DNA from 2 places in the Pseudoalteromonas sp. G5_S1_14_S5 genome. Region 2 is predicted to be linked to the other one. Evidence: predicted binding sites of a transcription regulator. Region 2 holds the regulator's gene; the other holds the start of a gene.
What was found. Region 2 encodes FNR, which switches genes on or off when oxygen is low (the NO sensors DNR and NnrR bind a similar motif). Its sites were predicted from a motif close to TTGATCTAGATCAA; they were not measured.
Positions count from the first base shown of each region.

Region 1 (9,837 bases), on a different contig from region 2:
ATCGTCGTACAAATGAACTTCAGTGCCGTAAAGTGCAGTCATCGCTTCATGGATACCAATGTAACCAAGAGAAACAGAAGCACGGCCGTTCTTGAAGATATCTGCAATTGAATCATCAGCTTTCAAGCGAACACCACATGCACCTTCCATATATAGGATTGGAGCAACACGTGCCTTCACATTTTCTAGACGAGAAATACGAGTTTCTAATGCGCGACGAGCAAGCTTCAGTTTTTCATCAAGCAACTCGTAGAACTTAGCCATATCTTGTTTTGCGTTGATCGCAATACGTGGCAAGTTCAAGCTTACAACACCTAAGTTGTTACGTCCTTCATGGATAAACTCGCCATTTTCTTCATATGTATTTAAGAAGCTACGGCAACCCATAGGTGTTTTGAATGACCCTGTCACTTCTACTACCTTGTCGTAGTTAAGAATGTCTGGGTACATACGTTTAGACGCACACTCAAGTGCCAGTTGCTTGATATCGTAGTTTGGATCTTGTGGCTGGTGGTTCAAACCGTCTTTGATAGCAAAAACCAGTTTAGGGAACACGGCTGTTTTACGGTTCTTACCTAAACCTGCAATGCGATTCTTAAAGATAGATTGCTGAATCAGTTTCGAGCCCCAGTTTTCACCTAAGCCAAAACCAAACGTAACGAATGGCGTTTGACCATTAGCGGTGTGCAGTGTGTTTACTTCGTATTCAAGAGATTGGAATGCGTCGTAACACTCTTTCTCAGTGCGAGAAATAGCAAACGCTTCTGGGCTGTGAATGTCCCACTCTTTAGCTAACGATAAGTGCTTCTCGTAACTTGCCATCACGTAAGGTTCTAAAACCTCGTCGATGCGGTTGATCGTTGTACCACCGTAAATGTGGCTTGCCACTTGTGCGATGATCTGCGCAGTTACCGCCGTTGCGGTAGAGATAGACTTAGGCGTATCGATTTCTGCGTTACCCATCTTGAAGCCATGCGTTAACATGCCTTTCAAGTCGATAAGCATACAGTTAAACATCGGGAAGAACGGAGCGTAATCGAGATCGTGGTAGTGAATGTCGCCACACTCGTGAGCATGTACGATGTCACGTGGCAAAATGTGAGTTTTCGCATAGTGTTTAGCCACGATCCCCGCTAGCAAGTCACGCTGAGTTGGGATTACTTTGCCATCTTTGTTCGCGTTTTCATTGATTAGATCAACGTTGCTTTCTTCGATCAAACCTTCGATTTCACGAGTTAAGGCACTTTGCTTTTCACGAGCGATGTCGCGGTCGTGACGATATTCGATGTATGCGCGTGCCAGAGACTTATATGGTCCCTGCATTAGCTCATTCTCGACCATTGTTTGAATTTCAGAGATATGAACTTCATCGTAGTCTTCGAGCTTCAACTCAACTGCTAATGCCACATTCAATGCATAAATAGCAATTTCCTTATCGGTTTTATCTGATGCTGCTTCCACTGCAGCCTGGATGCGATCTCTACTGAATGGAGCTCTTGAGCCATCACGCTTGATTACGATTGATTTCACCACTTCTCCTTACTCTTGAGGTATTCACAGACTTATCCACAAAGGCACTATATAGAGCTATTTGCCGTTAAACTAACACTAGATATTGTGGCGTATTTAACGAGAACCACCAAACTTGAGTATTGATTTGGATCAATAAAAAGAGAACGCTGACTAAGATCAATTCAATATTATTACGCTAGTTCTCAACTCGAAAAGAAACAATGTAACAATAAAAAACTGCTAAAAAGAGTTGAATTTTTACTAAGTGTTGTAGGATAACGGCTCATCAATATTGGTCGACAAATTTAGGGATATTTGGGATGAAACGACTACAAAAGTGGTTAATGTTAGGCTGCCTAATCGGTAACCAAGCAATTGCTGAACCTTTAACCATATCCAGTTGGAATATCGAATGGTTATCAACCAACGAGGCTGTGAATAAGTTTTCTGATAAACGAGAGCAAGCCGACTTCGATAAACTCGGAACGTATTTTCAATCCTTAAACGCCGATGTGGTTGCTTTTCAAGAAGTCGATGACGTAAATGCCATACAACTTGTGGCTGGTGATCAATATCAGATCTTAATGTCTGACCGGGTGCTACCCAAGAACAGCAACCACCAATTTAAAGAAGTGAACCAATACACGGGTTTTGCGGTTCGTAAAGGAGTAACCCTCACCGACTACGCTGACTTTCCACTTGAAACTACGCCCAAAAGTAAGCTTAGATTTGCTAGCTATATCGTTATAAAGACAGAGACTAGACCCATTCACATGCTATCTGTTCATTTAAAAGCAGGATGCAGTGGTGCTTATAAGTCCAACCGCGATTGCTCACGTTTAAAAGAGCAAGCTCAGCAACTGAACAAGTGGATAAAGCAAAGGGAGCGCAAGAATGAAGACTACGCCATTCTTGGCGACTTTAACCATAACCTCGCTTTCTCACGAGATTGGATGTGGAAACAGTTAACAAAATATACTGATGCACAGTTAGCGACACGAAAGACACGCGCAGACTGCAAAGTGCGCTCTAACCGAAACAATCATCGTACGCATCAGTTCCGATCTGTTATTGATCATATTGTGGTGAGTAAATCATTGAATGCAGAACCTGCGAAACAACAAGTATTCAAAACACAAGATGTTCTGGACTACAAACTCAGCGATCACTGCCCAGTTACAACGACAATCAACTAATTATTGTAGATCTAAAAAGAGACCGACTGGCTATAGAGCTAAAGCGAGTCGGCTTCTCAAATGTTTATATCAAGCCAATTAGATACACGATAGGTTTAACTTAACAGGTTTTATGTGTTGGACCTGCTAACCACATTCCCACCAGCATGCTTATCATAAATACCCATACGCTTGGGTTACCTCCGCTAAGACTCGTCACCGCTGGTCCAGGACAAAAGCCAGCAAGCCCCCAACCTAAGCCAAACGCTGTAGAACCCACAACCAGCTTTCTGTCAATTAATGGATTATTAAGGCTATCTAATCGCTCTCCATTGATCGCTTTTTCTCGCTTTTTAATGACTAGAAGATAAAACGGCGCAAACACCATCAGTGCACCGCCCATTACGAATGCCAGACTTATGTCCCAATCACCTGTAATGTCTAAGAAGCCGAGTACCTTGTTAGGATCTACCATGCCTGAAATGATCATACCTGAACCAAATAGGATGCCTGAAAGCAAACCAACAAGGATAGTAAATGAAGAGTTTTTCATTATGCCTCCAAACCCATTAGGTTCTTAATAAGCACCGTAGCCATTGCGATACCCATGAATATACAAGTCGCTATAATTGAACGTTTAGATAAACGTGCCATGCCCACAATACCATGTCCGCTTGTACAACCATTCGCTGTTTTAGTGCCAAAGCCAACTAACAGACCAGCGATAACCACCACTACGAGATTCATCTCTTCCAGTTGTGGGAGTTGGTAACCGGTAGGAATCAACAACCAACCACTTACTACCATTCCAACAACAAATGCGATGCGCCATTGCTTTTCAGTTTTTTCTGTATTCGTGATTTTGCTTTCTTTGTTACTGATACAAACAGGCAATAATCGACTGACAATTCCGCTAATACCAGCGACTCGACCAATCCCGAGCATTAAGACAATAGCCGACATGCCCAACAGCATGCCGCCGAAAAAGGCATTCCAAGGAATCAAACTCAACACAGATCTCTCCTATCCACAAACATCATAACTTTCAATCACATTAAATTAGATATTACTAATAAATATAAATTAGTCAATGCTAATACAGCTTATCCCATTTATACCTACAATCGGCTCCTTGTCATTCAGCTAGCTGTGAGCTCCCAACAAACAAAAAGCCCTTAGGCGTTAACCTAAGGGCTTTTGATTTCATTTGAGCTGTATCTGCTACTTAGTCTTGTTCTTTTCAGCTATCCACTGTGACATGTACTTGGTGCTTGCCATGGTGTGGTGCTTGAGCATTGAACCGAAGAAATTATCCAATCGGTGCGAATCAAGCTCAGAAACCAACGCCGTTAATCGTTCGATCAATTGATTGCCTAACTTATCTTGCTCGTAATGCGTTTCAAGAATAGAGTGACACTGGCTTTGAGCTTTCAGCCACTTTTCTTCATCGCGATAAAGTTCAACTGCTGCAACCACAAACTCATCGATATCGTCAGCCACCGTACCCGGCCATTGCAGTTCACCTGGCGATAGCATGCCTTCACTGCCAATCTGACTCGTCACATTCGGGGTTTGTAGCTTCATCGCGTCAAGTAACTTGCCTTTAATGCCCGCACCAAAACGTAATGGTGCAACACATACACGTGCCTCTTCCATCACTTCTTGAGCATCTTTAGCCCAACCTTTGATGTGGAAACCGGTTTTAGGGTTATGCAAAGCGGTTGCCTTTGGCGGCGGGTATGATCCGTATATATGAAGCTCAGTATCAGGCAACTGCTTACGAATCTTCGGCCAAATCTTTTGTAACTGAAGCACTGCATCCCAGTTAGGTGCATGCCTAAAGTTACCTATCGTCATGAAATGCTTACGTTCTTCATAGCTTTTCGTGCGTTCAGGCAAAGTCTTAAGATCAACCATGAAAGGTAGATGATGTAGAAGCTTTGGATCGATATTGAACTCAGATTGGAGCAGCTCCATCTCGTAACTTGAAATGATCAACGAAAGATCACAGCGCAGAATCGCGGCAATTTCACGCTTGGCCAGATCACTGTACAGGTGTTCTTTCGTCAGGTCTGTCTCTTTCTTAACAGCTTCGTGTCGAGCATTGCGTAGGAACTGTAAATCTTCAGTATCCAATAGCTTAAAGGCATTAGGACATACCTTCTCAACACGCCAACCAAATTGTTCTTCCATCATGAAACGGTCAAACATGACAACATCAGGTTGTAGCTGTTCGATGTACTGATCAAAGCTATCGCAATTCAGCTTAATAGATTGGCTCGTGATACCCTCTTCAGAGAGATCAATCATGTGCTCAGTTTCTTGAGCAGGCGTTGCGAATTCAACAGACCAGCCTTGTCGTTTAAACAGGCGTAAAAGTGACATCATATGGCTGCCAGCCGCCGATGAATTCGGTTCTGGCCAAACGTAGCCAATTGCTAAAACTTTCTTCAAAATACTTCCTAAGAAATAACAAAAGGGACTCTATAAGCCCCTTATTGAACATTTACTGATAATTATAATAAGCTCTAAGAACTCAGCGATTCGATTCGCTCACCGACATTGCGAGCTATCATAAGCACTTCATCCGCAGAGTACAGATTTGAAATCGTAGTTTCGACTTCTGCACCCAATGTAGATTGATACAGCTTTTGTGCAAAGTTGTCCGCCCTGGTGGTCACTAATACATGTTTTAGTGTCGAGCCTTGCTCTGCAAGTTTCTGCTTCACTAGCGGCAAAGGATCTAGAATCAGCTTTTTTCCAACCCTTGCGCACTCGGTAACAAGCAAGTTGCTCCAACTCTAAAACAGCTCAAGGCCTAAACCCACTTTTTGATCCCATATAATGTAACCAACAATCTCCCTTCACTTTCTGCAACGAAGTTAAGAAAGCGTGGCGCAGCATTTAAGTTAAATTGTAACTAACCCTTCGAGTTTTGTTGTCGAACAAAGTAGCTTGGTGAACTAAAGCTGCCCACCAAGGTCAGCTTTATCCATTAGACGAACTTGCACCTTAACTGCTACTCGCTTTCTGAGTTAGGGCGCGTTTTACAGTGTAAAATGGCCTTTTCTAATAGCTCTAATGCTGATTGCTCCACTTCTGGCAGTTTGGCACCTGATTGACCTAACGGCTCTACACGGTTACCCCATTTAATATGGCCTGCTCCCCAAGTTAAACCAGCACCAAATGCTGCAACCAAGATATTTGAATTAGGCTCAACAAAACCTTGCTCTAGTGATTCACATAGTGCAATTGGCACGGTCGCTGCCGACGTGTTGCCGTAGTTTTGAATGTTCACAAAGGCTTTTTCACGCTCAATACCAGCCATATCGCAAAGCGTTTGAATAATTCGGATGTTCGCCTGATGTGGAATCACAACATCAATGTTGTCTGTTGAGATACCTGTGCGGCTCAATACGGTATGCGCTGCCGCCCCCATGCCTTTAACTGCACGCTTGAAGATCTCTTTACCTACGAAATCAAAGTCCCAATAACCGTTATCAGCCGCAAAACGGTCCATAGAAGTACCGAACTTAGGCACTGCTAGAATATCTCGGCCTTCAGCATCACATCCGATTTGCGCTTCTTGGAGACCAACTTGCTCTTCAGTGCGAGAAAGTACGACTGCACCCGCACCATCACCGAATAGAACCGCAGTATCACGCTTGGTCCAGTCAATGAAGAATGAAAGACGCTCTGCACCCACAACGACAGCGTTGCGGTAGTTGCCGGCTTGAATCAATCGAGTTGCTGTTTCAACACCGTAGATGAAGCCTGTGCAGGCTGCATTAAGGTCAAAAGCCGCAGCGCTCTTGATACCTAAGTTCTGTTGAACTTTCGATGCAGTATTTGGAATAAGAGAATCTGGGCTACACGTCGCAACAATAACTAGATCGATGTCTTCAGCCGTTAGGCCAGCACACGCCATTGCGTGCTGAGCAGCAACGGTCGCTAGCTCAGAGGTATTTACATGACTGATACGACGGTTTTCGATACCAGTTCGAGTGCGAATCCACTCGTCAGACGTATCAATAAATGTGCTTAAATCATCATTGGACAGCACAGCTGGTGGCAGACACTTTCCCCAGCCCGTAATCTCGGCGTAAAATTTTGTCATCATTTACCTGTTTATTGTTTGTTTTTATTTGAGTATCGTATTCATGTTTTAAACAGTATAAGCGTTCCGTACGTGATTCGTAAATCGCGTTAGCCACGGAGATGCAATAAAAAGAGAAAGTTATGTCTACATTCAACACTCGTTGCCCTGATTGCAGTAGCGTAAACCGAGTTCCTTCAGAAAGAATTTCAGAAAGCCCTACTTGTGGTAAGTGCAAAAATGCACTTCTAGACGGCGCACCAATCGAAGGTACATCACTGAATTTCCAATCGATTTTGAACAGTTCACAACCTGTCGTTGTCGATTTTTGGGCGACATGGTGCAACCCATGTGTAGGTTTCGCACCTGTATTTAGCGATGTCGCGAAAGAGCGCGCTGGCGATGTTCGATTTGTTAAAATCGATACCGAAGCTCAACAGCAACTGGCGGCTATGTATCAAATCAGAAGCATCCCAACGGTGATGGTATTCAAGAACGGTCAGCGTGTTGATACGATCAACGGTGCCTTACCAAAAGGTCAATTTGATCAATGGCTTAATCAAGCTTTAGCTAAATAAGTTTGCCTAAAATCATTCATTAACCGGCAAACAAAAATAGGTTATGAGCCCCTAATAAATAAGGCTTCATAACCTATATTCAGACAACAATTTATCGTATTGTCTTCTAAACACTTAATTCGTGTTCTGCTTTCTCACCTGCTTCATGCTTGTTCAAATCACTCTTCTGATTCAAGTCGCTTTGTTCACTCAAACCATATTGCTCTTTGATCTGATCAGCAATTTTCTCTGCGATCATGATGGTTGGCGCATTGGTATTCGCACCGACAAGTGTCGGCATAATTGAAGCATCAATGACTCGTAAACTCTCTAGCCCATGAACTTTTAAATCTTTGTCCACTACTGCCAGTACATCATCGGCGGTGCCCATTTTACAGGTTCCTACAGGGTGGTACTGGGTATCTGAACGATTACGGATATCTTGTTCAATCGCCTTGTCATCATTGGCATCGACCGGATAAAAAGCATCACCACGAATATCATCGAACGCTTCGCTTTCTAGCATCTGATATTGCTTCTTCCACCCTTTAATCATGATTTCCATATCATCAGGGTGACTGAAAAACGCTGGGTCGATCTTTGGTGGATCGTAAGGATCAGAGCTATTGAGTGTCACGGTGCCATGGCTTTTAGGCCTCAGCAAGGTGACATGTGAGGTAAACCCATGACTAGTATGGATTTTTCTCGCATGGTCATCCACTACCGCAACGACAAATACAAACTCCAAATCCGGCACTGCGATATGATCATCAGAACAAAGAAAACCAATGCCTTCTGCAAAGTTGCTGCTCATTTTTCCACGGCGCTCTTTGTGCCAAAGAGGTAATGCTTTGGTCATTTCAGCGGCCATTTGCAACGAAATACCGAAGGTTTCTCGCTTTTCGCTGCATTTATAAGAGTGCACCAAATCGATATGATCTTGCAGGTTCTTACCTACTCCTGGCAGCTCATGGACTTGCTCGATGCTATGTTCCGCCAGCTCATCTTTAGCACCCACGCCTGACAGCAACAACAGTTGAGGAGATCCAAAAGCGCCTGCAGATAGAATGACTTCCTTGTTACATCGAATCTGGTAGCGCTTACCGTTAGAACCGTATTCAACTCCAACCGCTTTCTTAACTTCAAACAAGACCTTATGTGTGGTTGCTTTGGTTACGACAGTAAGGTTGGGACGCGATAAACTGGGCGTCAAGTAAGCCTTGGCTGCACTGCATCGCTCACCATTTAACTGAGTTACCTGAGTCGGCATGGCACCAAACTGAGCGGCTCCGTTGATATCTTCATTTCGCGGTACACCGATCGATTCACATGCGGACAAGTAGCGTTCCAACATTGGGCTTGGTGACCTTAGGTTTGCCACATTCAAGGGACCTCCTTGACCATGATATTCATCTTTGTGTACTTCGTTGTTTTCAGCTTTCTTAAAGTAAGGCAGGCATGACTCATAGCCCCATCCTGCATTACCTAAACTTTCCCAAGTGTCATAGTCATAACGATGACCACGCGCGTACATCATGGTGTTAATAGAACTCGACCCACCAAGCGTCTTCCCTCTTGGCTGATAACCTTTTCGACCATTTAAGCCCGGCTGTTCAACCGTCTCAAAAGCCCAGTTATTGAGTTTGGTCGGCATCATCGCCACAATGCCAACTGGAGTATGAATAAAGGGGCTCGTGTCTTTGCCACCAGCCTCGAGCAAACAAACAGTAGTACTCGGGTCTTCTGACAGTCGAGAAGCCATCACACACCCAGCAGAACCACCGCCTACAATAATAAAGTCATAGTTATCCATTGATTGCCTCCGCAACTTCTAAAGGATGTAGCTCTCGCTTTAAGATTTTTCCTTTTGCCGTCATGGGTAGCGCGCTACGAATGAATACTTTACGAGGATATTTGTAATCAGCCAGTTGTTCTCGACACCATGCCATTAAGGCTTTGCTGTCACATTGTGTATGCTCGTGCAGTACCACATGGGCATGAATCTCTTCCCCCAACTGTTCATGATGTTCACCAACTACGGCTACCATCTCGCCCCCCGGGTGACGCATCAACACTTCTTCGCTCTCTCTCAGGTGGACGTTGTAACCACCACGGATAATCATGTCTTTAACACGGTCAACAATGAACAAGTTCCCGTGCTCATCAACACGCCCGATATCACCCGTTAAAAACCAGCCATTTCTGATCGCTTCTGACGTTGCTTCAGGTCGTTGATAATACCCTTTCATGACACTTGGGCTCTTAATACACACTTCGCCCAACTCTCCCATTGCGACCGAGTTACCTTCTACATCAACAATCTTGATAAGATGTCCACACAGTGGTTGGCCGACACTGGCAGACAGTCGATCACCATCAATGTGATTAAAGGTCGCGACTGGCGCAGTTTCAGAGAGCCCGTATCCTTCCAATACTGACCGTTCAAAGCGCGACTCAAACTGACGAATCACCTCAAGTGGCTTAGACGCCCCTCCAG
Region 1 is NZ_JBQKUM010000029.1:24,261-34,097, forward strand. It holds gene nrdD (anaerobic ribonucleoside-triphosphate reductase) at 1-1,530, opposite strand, end outside; gene ACTRWI_RS10640 (endonuclease/exonuclease/phosphatase family protein) at 1,833-2,708, shown strand; gene ACTRWI_RS10645 (DUF6691 family protein) at 2,809-3,240, opposite strand; gene ACTRWI_RS10650 (YeeE/YedE family protein) at 3,240-3,701, opposite strand; gene ACTRWI_RS10655 (glycosyltransferase) at 3,909-5,141, opposite strand; gene ACTRWI_RS10660 (hypothetical protein) at 5,216-5,476, opposite strand; gene ACTRWI_RS10665 (ketoacyl-ACP synthase III) at 5,707-6,804, opposite strand; gene trxC (thioredoxin TrxC) at 6,927-7,361, shown strand; gene ACTRWI_RS10675 (GMC family oxidoreductase) at 7,468-9,153, opposite strand; gene ACTRWI_RS10680 (AMP-binding protein) at 9,146-9,837, opposite strand, start outside.
Region 1: nrdD (anaerobic ribonucleoside-triphosphate reductase) is a predicted target of FNR. The motif match lies at 1,653-1,666, and genes of this name have one in related genera.

Region 2 (9,837 bases):
AATAAAAATCCAATTCCAGACCAAGCGTAAGGTTACTACTCTGTCATTGATTTGTTAATTCAAGTATAGTGTCGCGTTGAAAATGCCACTTTTTTTTAAAATCAGCAAGTGGAAATAAGGTCTTGAATAGGCTGTATTTCCTTTTCTAATTTGGGTGGCATTACGACGTGAGTCGTGTTGGAAGTAAAGTGTAGTAAATAAGAAATTGGAAGCATGCAAATGAGCCAAGAAAAGCAGCTTGAACAAAACTACAACTATACGGTCGTCCGTCAGTTTACCCTAGTTACAATTTTGTGGGGTATTGTCGGTATGGGCGTTGGTGTTTTGATTGCCGCTCAATTAGTTTGGCCACAGCTAAACTTTGATACGCCGTGGTTGACGTACAGTCGTTTACGTCCCCTGCATACTAATGCGGTTATTTTTGCGTTCGGTACAAGTGCGCTGTTTGCAACATCATATTATGTTGTGCAACGTACCTGTCAGACGCGTCTCTTTGGTGGCCCTCTCGTAGCCTTCACCTTTTGGGGTTGGCAAGCGATTATCCTGTCGGCTGCAATTACTCTACCGTTAGGTTTAACCTCTGGTAAAGAGTATGCAGAACTAGAATGGCCAATCGATATTGCTATTACTTTTGTGTGGGTAGCTTATGCAATCGTGTTCTTCGGAACTATGATTAAACGAAAAACATCACACATTTACGTAGCGAACTGGTTCTTCGGAGCCTTCATCATCACGGTTGCCGTGTTGCACATCGTTAACAGTCTAGCTGTTCCTGTATCTGCGTTTAAGTCGTACTCGATTTACTCAGGTGCAATTGATGCAATGGTGCAATGGTGGTACGGACACAATGCGGTAGGCTTCCTATTGACAGCTGGTTTCCTAGGTATGATGTACTACTTCGTTCCTAAACAAGCTGGTCGCCCTGTTTATTCTTATCGTTTGTCGATCGTTCACTTCTGGGCACTTGTGTCTCTGTATATCTGGGCTGGTCCTCACCACCTACACTACACCGCACTTCCAGACTGGACTCAGTCTCTAGGTATGGTTATGTCTTTGGTTCTGTTTGCTCCTTCTTGGGGTGGCATGATCAACGGTATCATGACTCTATCTGGTGCGTGGCATAAGCTTCGCTACGACCCTATCCTACGTTTCCTAATCGTTTCTCTATCATTTTACGGCATGTCGACTTTCGAAGGCCCAATGATGGCAATCAAAACGGTTAACGCGCTATCTCACTACACGGACTGGACTATCGGTCACGTTCACTCTGGTGCGTTAGGTTGGGTTGCAATGGTTTCTATCGGTTCGGTTTACCACTTAGTTCCTAAGCTATTTGGTCAAGAGCGTATGTACTCTGTATCTCTAATCAATGTTCACTTCTGGTTAGCAACGATTGGTACGGTTTTCTATATTGTTGCAATGTGGATCTCTGGTGTGATGCAAGGTCTGATGTGGCGTGCAGTTAACTCTGACGGTACATTAACTTACAGCTTCGTTGAATCTGTAGAAGCGTCTTACCCGTTCTACTTTGTACGTTTCCTAGGCGGTTTAATCTTCCTATCTGGTATGTTGTTACTGGCATACAACACGTACAAAACTGTTTCTGCACCTAAAGATAGCCTTAAAGCTATCCCTCAACCGGCTTAAGGAGATTTAGAATGAGCTCAAATTCAAATAATCGCCATGAGTTGGTAGAGAAAAACGTCGGCCTATTAGCGATCTTAATCGTTATTGCTATCAGTTTTGGTGCTTTAGTAGAAATCACTCCTCTTATCTTCCAAAAGCAGACAACGGAACCTGTAGAAAACCTACGCGTTTATTCTGCTCTGGAAATGGAAGGTCGTGATATCTACATTCGTGAAGGTTGTAACGTGTGTCACAGCCAAATGATTCGTCCTTTCCGCTCTGAGACTGAACGTTACGGCCACTACTCTGTAGCTGGCGAAAGTGTTTGGGAACACCCATTCCTATGGGGCTCAAAGCGTACAGGCCCTGATCTAGCTCGCGTAGGTGAACGTTACTCTGATGAATGGCACCGTGTCCACCTAATGGACCCTCGCGAACTTGTTCCTGAATCAAACATGCCTGGTTTCCCATGGCTTGCTGAAAATGTACTTGATGGCAAATTGACTCAACAGAAGCTAGAACTCTTCCGTAACCAATTTGGTGTTCCTTACACAGATAAACAAATTGCTAACGCTAAACAAGATGTTGAAGGAAAAACAGAGATGGATGCAATCATCGCTTATCTTCAATCGCTTGGCCACGCAATGAAATAAGGAATGATTATGGACATTATTACATTTCAAAGTATTTGGACTGTGATCGTTTTTGCTTGCTTTATCGGGATCGTTTGGTGGGCATATGGCAAGAATCGAAAATCACGTTTCGACGAAGACGCGAACCTAGTGTTTGCTGACGACGAGCCAGCAACAAGTTCTAAAAATGAAGGAGTGACAAGGTAATGAGTACATTCTGGAGTATTTGGGTTAGTGTTATTACTATTGGTACCCTAATTGGTTGTGCTGCCTTGCTTCGTTGGTGTTTTAGAGATAAAACTGGCGTAGAAGAAGGTCAAGATATGGGCCATGAATACGATGGTATTCGTGAGCTTAACAACCCACTACCAAAATGGTGGACATATCTTTTCATTAGTACGATTGCTTTCTCAGCGATTTATCTTGCTCTATACCCTGGCCTAGGTAATTTTAAAGGTCTTCTTGGGTGGACTAGCTCGGATCAAACTGTACGTAGCGTTGAAGAGTCTCGCTCTGCTATTGCTGCTGCGCAAGCAAACAAACAGTTAGATGCGTACGCGAAAGAGCTTGATGATGCAGACACCTACTTTGGTGCGGCATTCAGAAAGCTGGCTCACGACGAAAATGGTTTACGTTCAATCCCTGACATTGCATCAGATGCTGATGCTATCAAAGTGGGTCAACGTTTGTTCCTGCAAAACTGTTCTCAGTGTCACGGCTCTGATGCGCGTGGCCAGAAAGGTTTTCCAAATCTAACTGATGATGCATGGTTATATGGTGGTGAGCCTGAGGCTATCGTCACAACAATTATGCATGGTCGTGTTGGTCAAATGCCAGCTTGGAAGGACGCACTCGGCGAGCAAGGTGTAAAAGAAGTTGTAAGTTATACTCTTAGCCTATCTGGTCGTAGTGTAAATGCGAGAGAAGCTGCTGCTGGTAAAGCTCGCTTCGTAGTGTGTGCAGCATGTCACGGCACTGATGGTAAGGGTAACCCTGCTGTTGGCGCTCCTGACTTAACTGACCGAGATTGGTTATTTGGCGATTCTCGTGCAGACGTAACTGAAACAGTTATGTACGGTCGTTCTGGCGTAATGCCTGCTTGGAAAGACATTCTAGGTGAAGACAAAGTACAGCTCGTTGCATCTTACGTTTGGAGCCTAAGCAACACAGATAATAAGTAACATTTCAATAACAGCCTCTTTCTAAGAGGCTGTCTTTCCTTTATTTTATTACCTCTTCTTTTTATTCTTTTTTGAGATTTTTTTTATGGTAAAGCCTTGGTATAAACAGTTTTGGCCGTGGTTCTTAATCGCGTTGCCAGCTACAGTAGTTATTTGGACCATTATGACGGTTATTGTGTTTACACAGAACTCTGTAGACTTAGTGACTGAGGATTACTATAAAAAAGGAAAAGGCATTAATGTCGACATTTCAAAAGTAAATATCGCCAAAGAGCTGGGCCTATCAGCTTCACTTAATGAGAAAGGTAACTCTGTTATCATCACATTAGACAAAGGTAAACTTGAACACTTCCCTGCCATCAGCGCAATGTTCGTTCACAGAACGCTCCCAGACCGCGATTTCACTCAGCTACTAACTGCTGATGCGAGAGGTAACTACACACTGGCTCTGGACCAACACTTAGAAGGCCCGTGGTTCATTGAGCTGACTCCACATGACGAAGAATGGTTAGTTCAAGGTCGCATGAACTTCCCGATTGATACTCCTACTCAACTAACGAACTAAAACTTATGTGTGAATCCTGTTATCACTGCGGTGAGGATGTACCAGCGGAAACGGATTTTGAAGTCGAGATCTTAGGATCGCCTCGTAAGATGTGTTGTCCGGGTTGCGAGACGGTAGCTCAGACAATCGTTGATAGCGGTTTGGTTTCTTACTACCAATACCGCACCGCCCCTGCTGAGAAAGCGGATCTGGTGCCAGAGCAGCTTCTGGCACTCAGTCATTATGATAATGAAGATGTTCAATTGGAGTTTGTAAGAAACTCTGAGAACGTCTCTGAGGTGACATTGTCGCTTGAAGGTGTCTCATGTGCGGCTTGTGCATGGCTCATTGAGAAACAAGTCTCTTCAAAACAAGGGGTAGGTAGTATTCGTGTGAATACGACCACCAACCGCGCCCTACTTAGCTGGGATAACACGCAAATTAAACTGAGTGAATTATTGTCAGCAATCCATACTCTAGGTTATAAAGCCGCGCCTTTTGAAGCTGATCAACAAGAAGCTGCCTATCACCGATCGATGCAAAACTACCTATACCGCCTCGGTGTTGCTGGCTTGGCAACCATGCAGGTAATGATGCTTGCAGTGGCTTTATATCTTGAAGTTTTTGGCAACCTCGAACCAGAGTTTAAAAACTACTTCCGTTGGGTAAGCCTTATCTTTGCTACACCTGTATTGCTCTATTCTGCTTTGCCGTTCTACATCAATGCATGGCGCAGTATTAAAGGACGAACACTGGGTATGGATGTGCCTGTCTCGATCGCTTTGCTGTTTGCCTACGTGGCAAGTTTAGTCGCAACCGTGACAGAGAAAGGAGAAGTTTTCTTCGAATCTATTTCTATGTTCACTTTCTTCCTACTGCTTGGTCGTTTCTTAGAGATGAGAGCTCGTCGTAAAGCAGCGGCTGCGAGTGGTAACCTGCTTAAGCTCGTCCCTACAATGGCGACAACCCTAGACGGCGAGCAAGTGCCAGTGAAAACTCTAAAAGTAGGCGACAAGATCCGCGTACTTCCGGGCGAACACATCCCTGCGGATGGCAAAGTACTTTCGGGCCGAGTTCATATTGATGAATCTATGTTGACTGGCGAATCTATCCATGTCGTGAAAAACGAAGGCGATACAGTTTACGCTGGTACGTTGAATGGCGATGAGTCATTTGAACTGGAAGTAATGACATCAAAAGCGGACTCTGTGATCTCCAATATTGTTCGTCTGCAAGATGAAGCCCAGTTATCTAAGCCTGGTATTGCACAAATTGCGGATATTGTGGCTCGTTACTTTGTTGCGGCTATCTTGATTATCTCCTTCGGTACTTGGTTTTACTGGCATCAAACACGACCAGAAGACGCATTCTGGATCATGTTGTCTGTACTGGTTGCGACTTGTCCATGTGCTCTTTCACTGGCGACGCCGACAGCAATTACTTGTTCAACGTCCCGTATGGGTAACTTTGGTATTTTGCTGCGTAAAGGCCATGTATTCGAAACCTTGTGCAAAGTTAACCACTTGATCATCGATAAAACGGGTACATTGACTGAGGGGGATATTCGTATCAGCCGTGTGGAAACTTTCTCAGAGCTTGATAAAGAGACGTGTTTAAAAGTGGCTGCGAGCCTAGAACAGCATGCTAACCACCCTATTGCGAAAGCATTCAAGACTCACGTGTCCGATGATGTTGAAGTCAATTCCGTAAACAACGTTATTGGTTCGGGTATTACTGGTGAGTTGAACGGTCAAGAGGTGGCGATCGGTAGTAGTGAGTTTATTCTTGGTGAAACTCAACCGACGCAAAGTAACGGCATCTACTTGTCGATAGCGGGACGTCATATCGCTACCTTTACTTATGAAGACCCGATTCGTAAGGAAAGCATGGAGTTCATCCAAAAGTTCAAAGAAGCGGGTATTAAAACTACTCTGCTGACGGGTGACTCCTTGATTAACGCGAAGCCAGTTGCTGAAGAGATCGGTATTACCGACATCGTTGCGAATGCGAAGCCTGAGGATAAGCTTGCTTACCTTAACTCTCGTGATGAGAAAGACATCACCATGATGGTCGGCGACGGTATTAACGATGCGCCTATTCTTTCGGGGGCTCACCTTTCTGTCGCTATGGGCGGTGGAACAGATGTAGCAAAAGCCTCTGCAGACATGGTTTTATTGGGTGATAAGCTCGATAGGTTACTTAAGTCCCGTACATTGGCGCTAAAAACGCGTAAGATAATCCGCGAAAACCTAGCATGGTCATTGGGATATAACCTACTTATCCTTCCGTTGGCTGTAGCAGGTTTGGTTGCTCCATACATTGCCGTTGTTGGCATGTCTGCAAGCTCTATTATTGTTGTGTCTAACTCGCTAAGGCTTTTAAAAGAGCAAGGTAAATAATGGAAAGTTTATATATCCTGATTCCCATTGCGATTGTGCTGGTGTGTATCGCTGTTGGTATATTTCTCTGGGCGGTGAAGAGCGAACAGTTTGAAGACCTGGAGCGTCAAGGTCACAACATTTTGTTTGACGAAGACGAAAAAGCTCATGATCACTCTGACAGCAAGCCTGTGAAGAGTGTCAAAGCTAGTAATGAATCCCCAACCAACCTAGATAAAAAGAACGATGACGCCTGATTGGATCGGAGCCTTTTTTGTCGGACTGATCGGCGCGGGCCACTGCATGGGAATGTGTGGTGGTATTGCGTCGCTCCTTTCAATCGGCAATACCAAACCTTCCCCGGTTACCCCTCTACTTTACAACCTTGGTCGACTACTCAGCTATGCCGTTATTGGTGGTATGATCGGCGGTGCAATCTCTTCAATCGGTCAACTTAGCGATTTCAACGCGCTACTTAATTGGCTTCGTTTGTTCGCTGCCATCTTTATGATCATTTTGGGCCTGTATATGGGTAAGTGGTGGTTTGGCTTGCTGTTCTTTGAGAAGGTCGGTCAGAAGCTGTGGCGTTATATTTCACCAGTCGGTAAGTCTTTCCTCCCACTCAAGCATCCAAGCCACGCTCTGCCGTTTGGTTTCATTTGGGGGTGGCTACCGTGTGGTATGGTCTACTCTATGCTGACCTGGGCGGCTGTGTCAGGCAGTTGGTATAATGGAGCTGGAATTATGCTCGCATTTGGCTTGGGAACGCTTCCCGCAATGCTGACGGTTGGTATGGGCGCTAATTTCCTCAAGAAATTGCAACAAGCTGACATATTTCGTCAACTCGGCGCGATTTTAATCCTGATTTACGGTTTCTACACTGGATATACGGCGCTGCTGCTCATTACTTATACCGTATAACCATTCTTTAAATCTGGTTTTTTTACTACCTAACTGGATAAAGGAATGCTAAAATATTGATGTCTATCAAATAGTGAAAGATTGTTATGATTTCTGAAAAGCCTGTAACGAAACGTGTCCAATCTGGTGGCTGTGCGATCCATTGCCATGATTGTAGTATTAGCCAACTTTGTATTCCGTTCACTTTGAATGAATCTGAACTTGATCAACTTGATCATATCATTGAGAGAAAAAAGCCTATTCAAAAAGGTCAAGAGTTATTTAAAGCTGGTGACGAGCTTAAATCTCTCTACGCTATTCGCTCTGGAACGATCAAGAGCTACACGATTACCGAACAAGGTGACGAGCAGATTACTGCATTCCATCTAGCGGGCGATCTTGTCGGCTTTGATGCGATTACTGGTGACCTACACCCTAGTTTCGCACAAGCGCTAGAAACTTCTATGGTATGTGAAATCCCATACGAGATTCTTGATGACCTGTCAGGGAAAATGCCTAAGCTGCGTCAGCAAATTATGCGCCTAATGAGTAACGAGATTAAAGGCGACCAAGAAATGATTCTGCTTCTTTCCAAGAAGAATGCGGAAGAGCGCCTTGCTGCATTCCTTTATAATCTCTCAACTCGTTTCTCTCAACGTGGTTTCAGCCCACGTGAGTTCCGCTTAACGATGACTCGTGGCGATATTGGTAACTACCTAGGTTTAACGGTTGAAACTATTAGCCGTCTTTTAGGTCGTTTCCAGAAAGCAGACATCCTAAGCGTTAAAGGCAAATATATCACTATCGAAGATCACGATGCGCTGATGGAACTTGCTGGCGTTTCAAAAGAATAGTCTAGATATCAATGATGTAGTTCAATAATGAGCTACATCATGTTTCTCCCTTAAAACCTCTTTTATTTCTCTTAATCTCTCCATAACTACGCTACATTATTTATATGTTCGGTCTGAAAAGTAGGCTTAGTTATGAGTATCTATAACAAAATTTTAGTTGTCGCAGACATTAATCATGATGAGCAACCCGCTCTAGTTCGTGCTATCCAACTTGCTAAGAAAAGCACCTCAACGAGCCATATCACTTTCTTTTTGTCTATCTACGATTTCTCGTATGAAATGACATCTATGCTTTCTGTCGATGAAAGAGATGCAATGCGCAAAGGCGTTATCCATCAGCGTGAAATCTGGATGAATAAAGTTGCACAGCCTTACCTAGATGATTCTATTGAATTTAATGTTCAAGTGGTTTGGCATAACCGCCCTTACGAGGCCATCATTGCCGAAGTTTATAGCGGTGGTCACGATATTTTGATTAAGGGTACACGCAAGCACGATACTTTGGAATCAGTTATCTTCACACCGACTGATTGGCACCTATTGAGAAAATGCCCTAGCCCTGTACTGCTTGTTAAAAACGATTTCTGGCCAGAACACGCGAAGATTTATGCGTCTGTTCACGTAGGCTCAGAGACGGAAACGCACTTAGAACTTAACGATACTATGGTTGATCGACTCCTTGAGATAACGGGTCGTCTGGATGCGGAACCTTTCTTAGTTAACGCTTACCCAATCACTCCGGCAAATATAACGATTGAGCTGCCTGAGTTTGACCCAACCTCTTACACTGATGCGGTTCGCGGTCATCACTTAACTGCGATGAAGGCACTGCGTCAGAAGCACGGTATGTGTGAAGAGCAGACCGTTGTTGAACAAGGCTTACCTGAAGATGTCATTCCACGTGTCGCGTCTGAGAACAAAGCTGCAATGGTAATCTTGGGTACAACCGGTCGTACGGGTCTATCTGCGGTGTTTATTGGTAATACGGCGGAGCATGTTATCGATAAGATTAACTGTGATGTTTTGGCGCTTAAGCCATCTGGTTACGTTAGCCCACTCGATCCTAATCTTTCGAAAGGTTAATGCCCCTAAGCAGACGAACTTAACTGCAAGTCCAACTCATAAAAAACGCCTCAAGCACTACTTGAGGCGTTTTTGTTTGTCTGTCGTCGGTGCATTTATTGCTCTACAACGATTGTTTGTTTTATACGTTCGTTACGTCGATGAACATTGACTCATCGATGTTAGAAGATGAAATTTCAGCTTCTTGGAATTCGTACTCTTCACGCTCACCGCTACGGTCTAATGGAAGGTTTACAAAGTCAAATAGTTCGCGGTCAGCCAGTTGGCTTGGGCTAACGTTTTGAATTGATTTAAAGATTTTTTCAACACGGCCTGGTGTCTTTTTGTCCCAATCAATCAGCATTGCTTTAATGCTTTGACGTTGTAGGTTTTCTTGTGAACCACAAAGGTTACAAGGAATGATTGGGAACCCTTTGTGTTCAGCGTATTTGATAAGGTCTGTTTCACGACAGTAAGTCAGTGGACGAATAACAACGTTACGACCATCATCAGAACGTAGCTTAGGTGGCATAGCCTTAAGACGAGCGCCGTGGAACATGTTAAGGAACATAGTTTCAACGATGTCGTCCATGTGGTGGCCAAGAGCGATCTTAGTCGCGCCAATCTTCTCAGCGAACGAGTACAAAGTACCACGACGCA
Region 2 is NZ_JBQKUM010000032.1:40,993-50,829, reverse strand. It holds gene ccoN (cytochrome-c oxidase, cbb3-type subunit I) at 220-1,647, shown strand; gene ccoO (cytochrome-c oxidase, cbb3-type subunit II) at 1,659-2,279, shown strand; gene ACTRWI_RS11490 (cbb3-type cytochrome oxidase subunit 3) at 2,289-2,465, shown strand; gene ccoP (cytochrome-c oxidase, cbb3-type subunit III) at 2,465-3,439, shown strand; gene ACTRWI_RS11480 (FixH family protein) at 3,525-4,004, shown strand; gene ACTRWI_RS11475 (heavy metal translocating P-type ATPase) at 4,010-6,382, shown strand; gene ccoS (cbb3-type cytochrome oxidase assembly protein CcoS) at 6,382-6,618, shown strand; gene ACTRWI_RS11465 (sulfite exporter TauE/SafE family protein) at 6,608-7,282, shown strand; gene fnr (fumarate/nitrate reduction transcriptional regulator Fnr) at 7,369-8,115, shown strand; gene uspE (universal stress protein UspE) at 8,248-9,198, shown strand; gene ttcA (tRNA 2-thiocytidine(32) synthetase TtcA) at 9,320-9,837, opposite strand, start outside.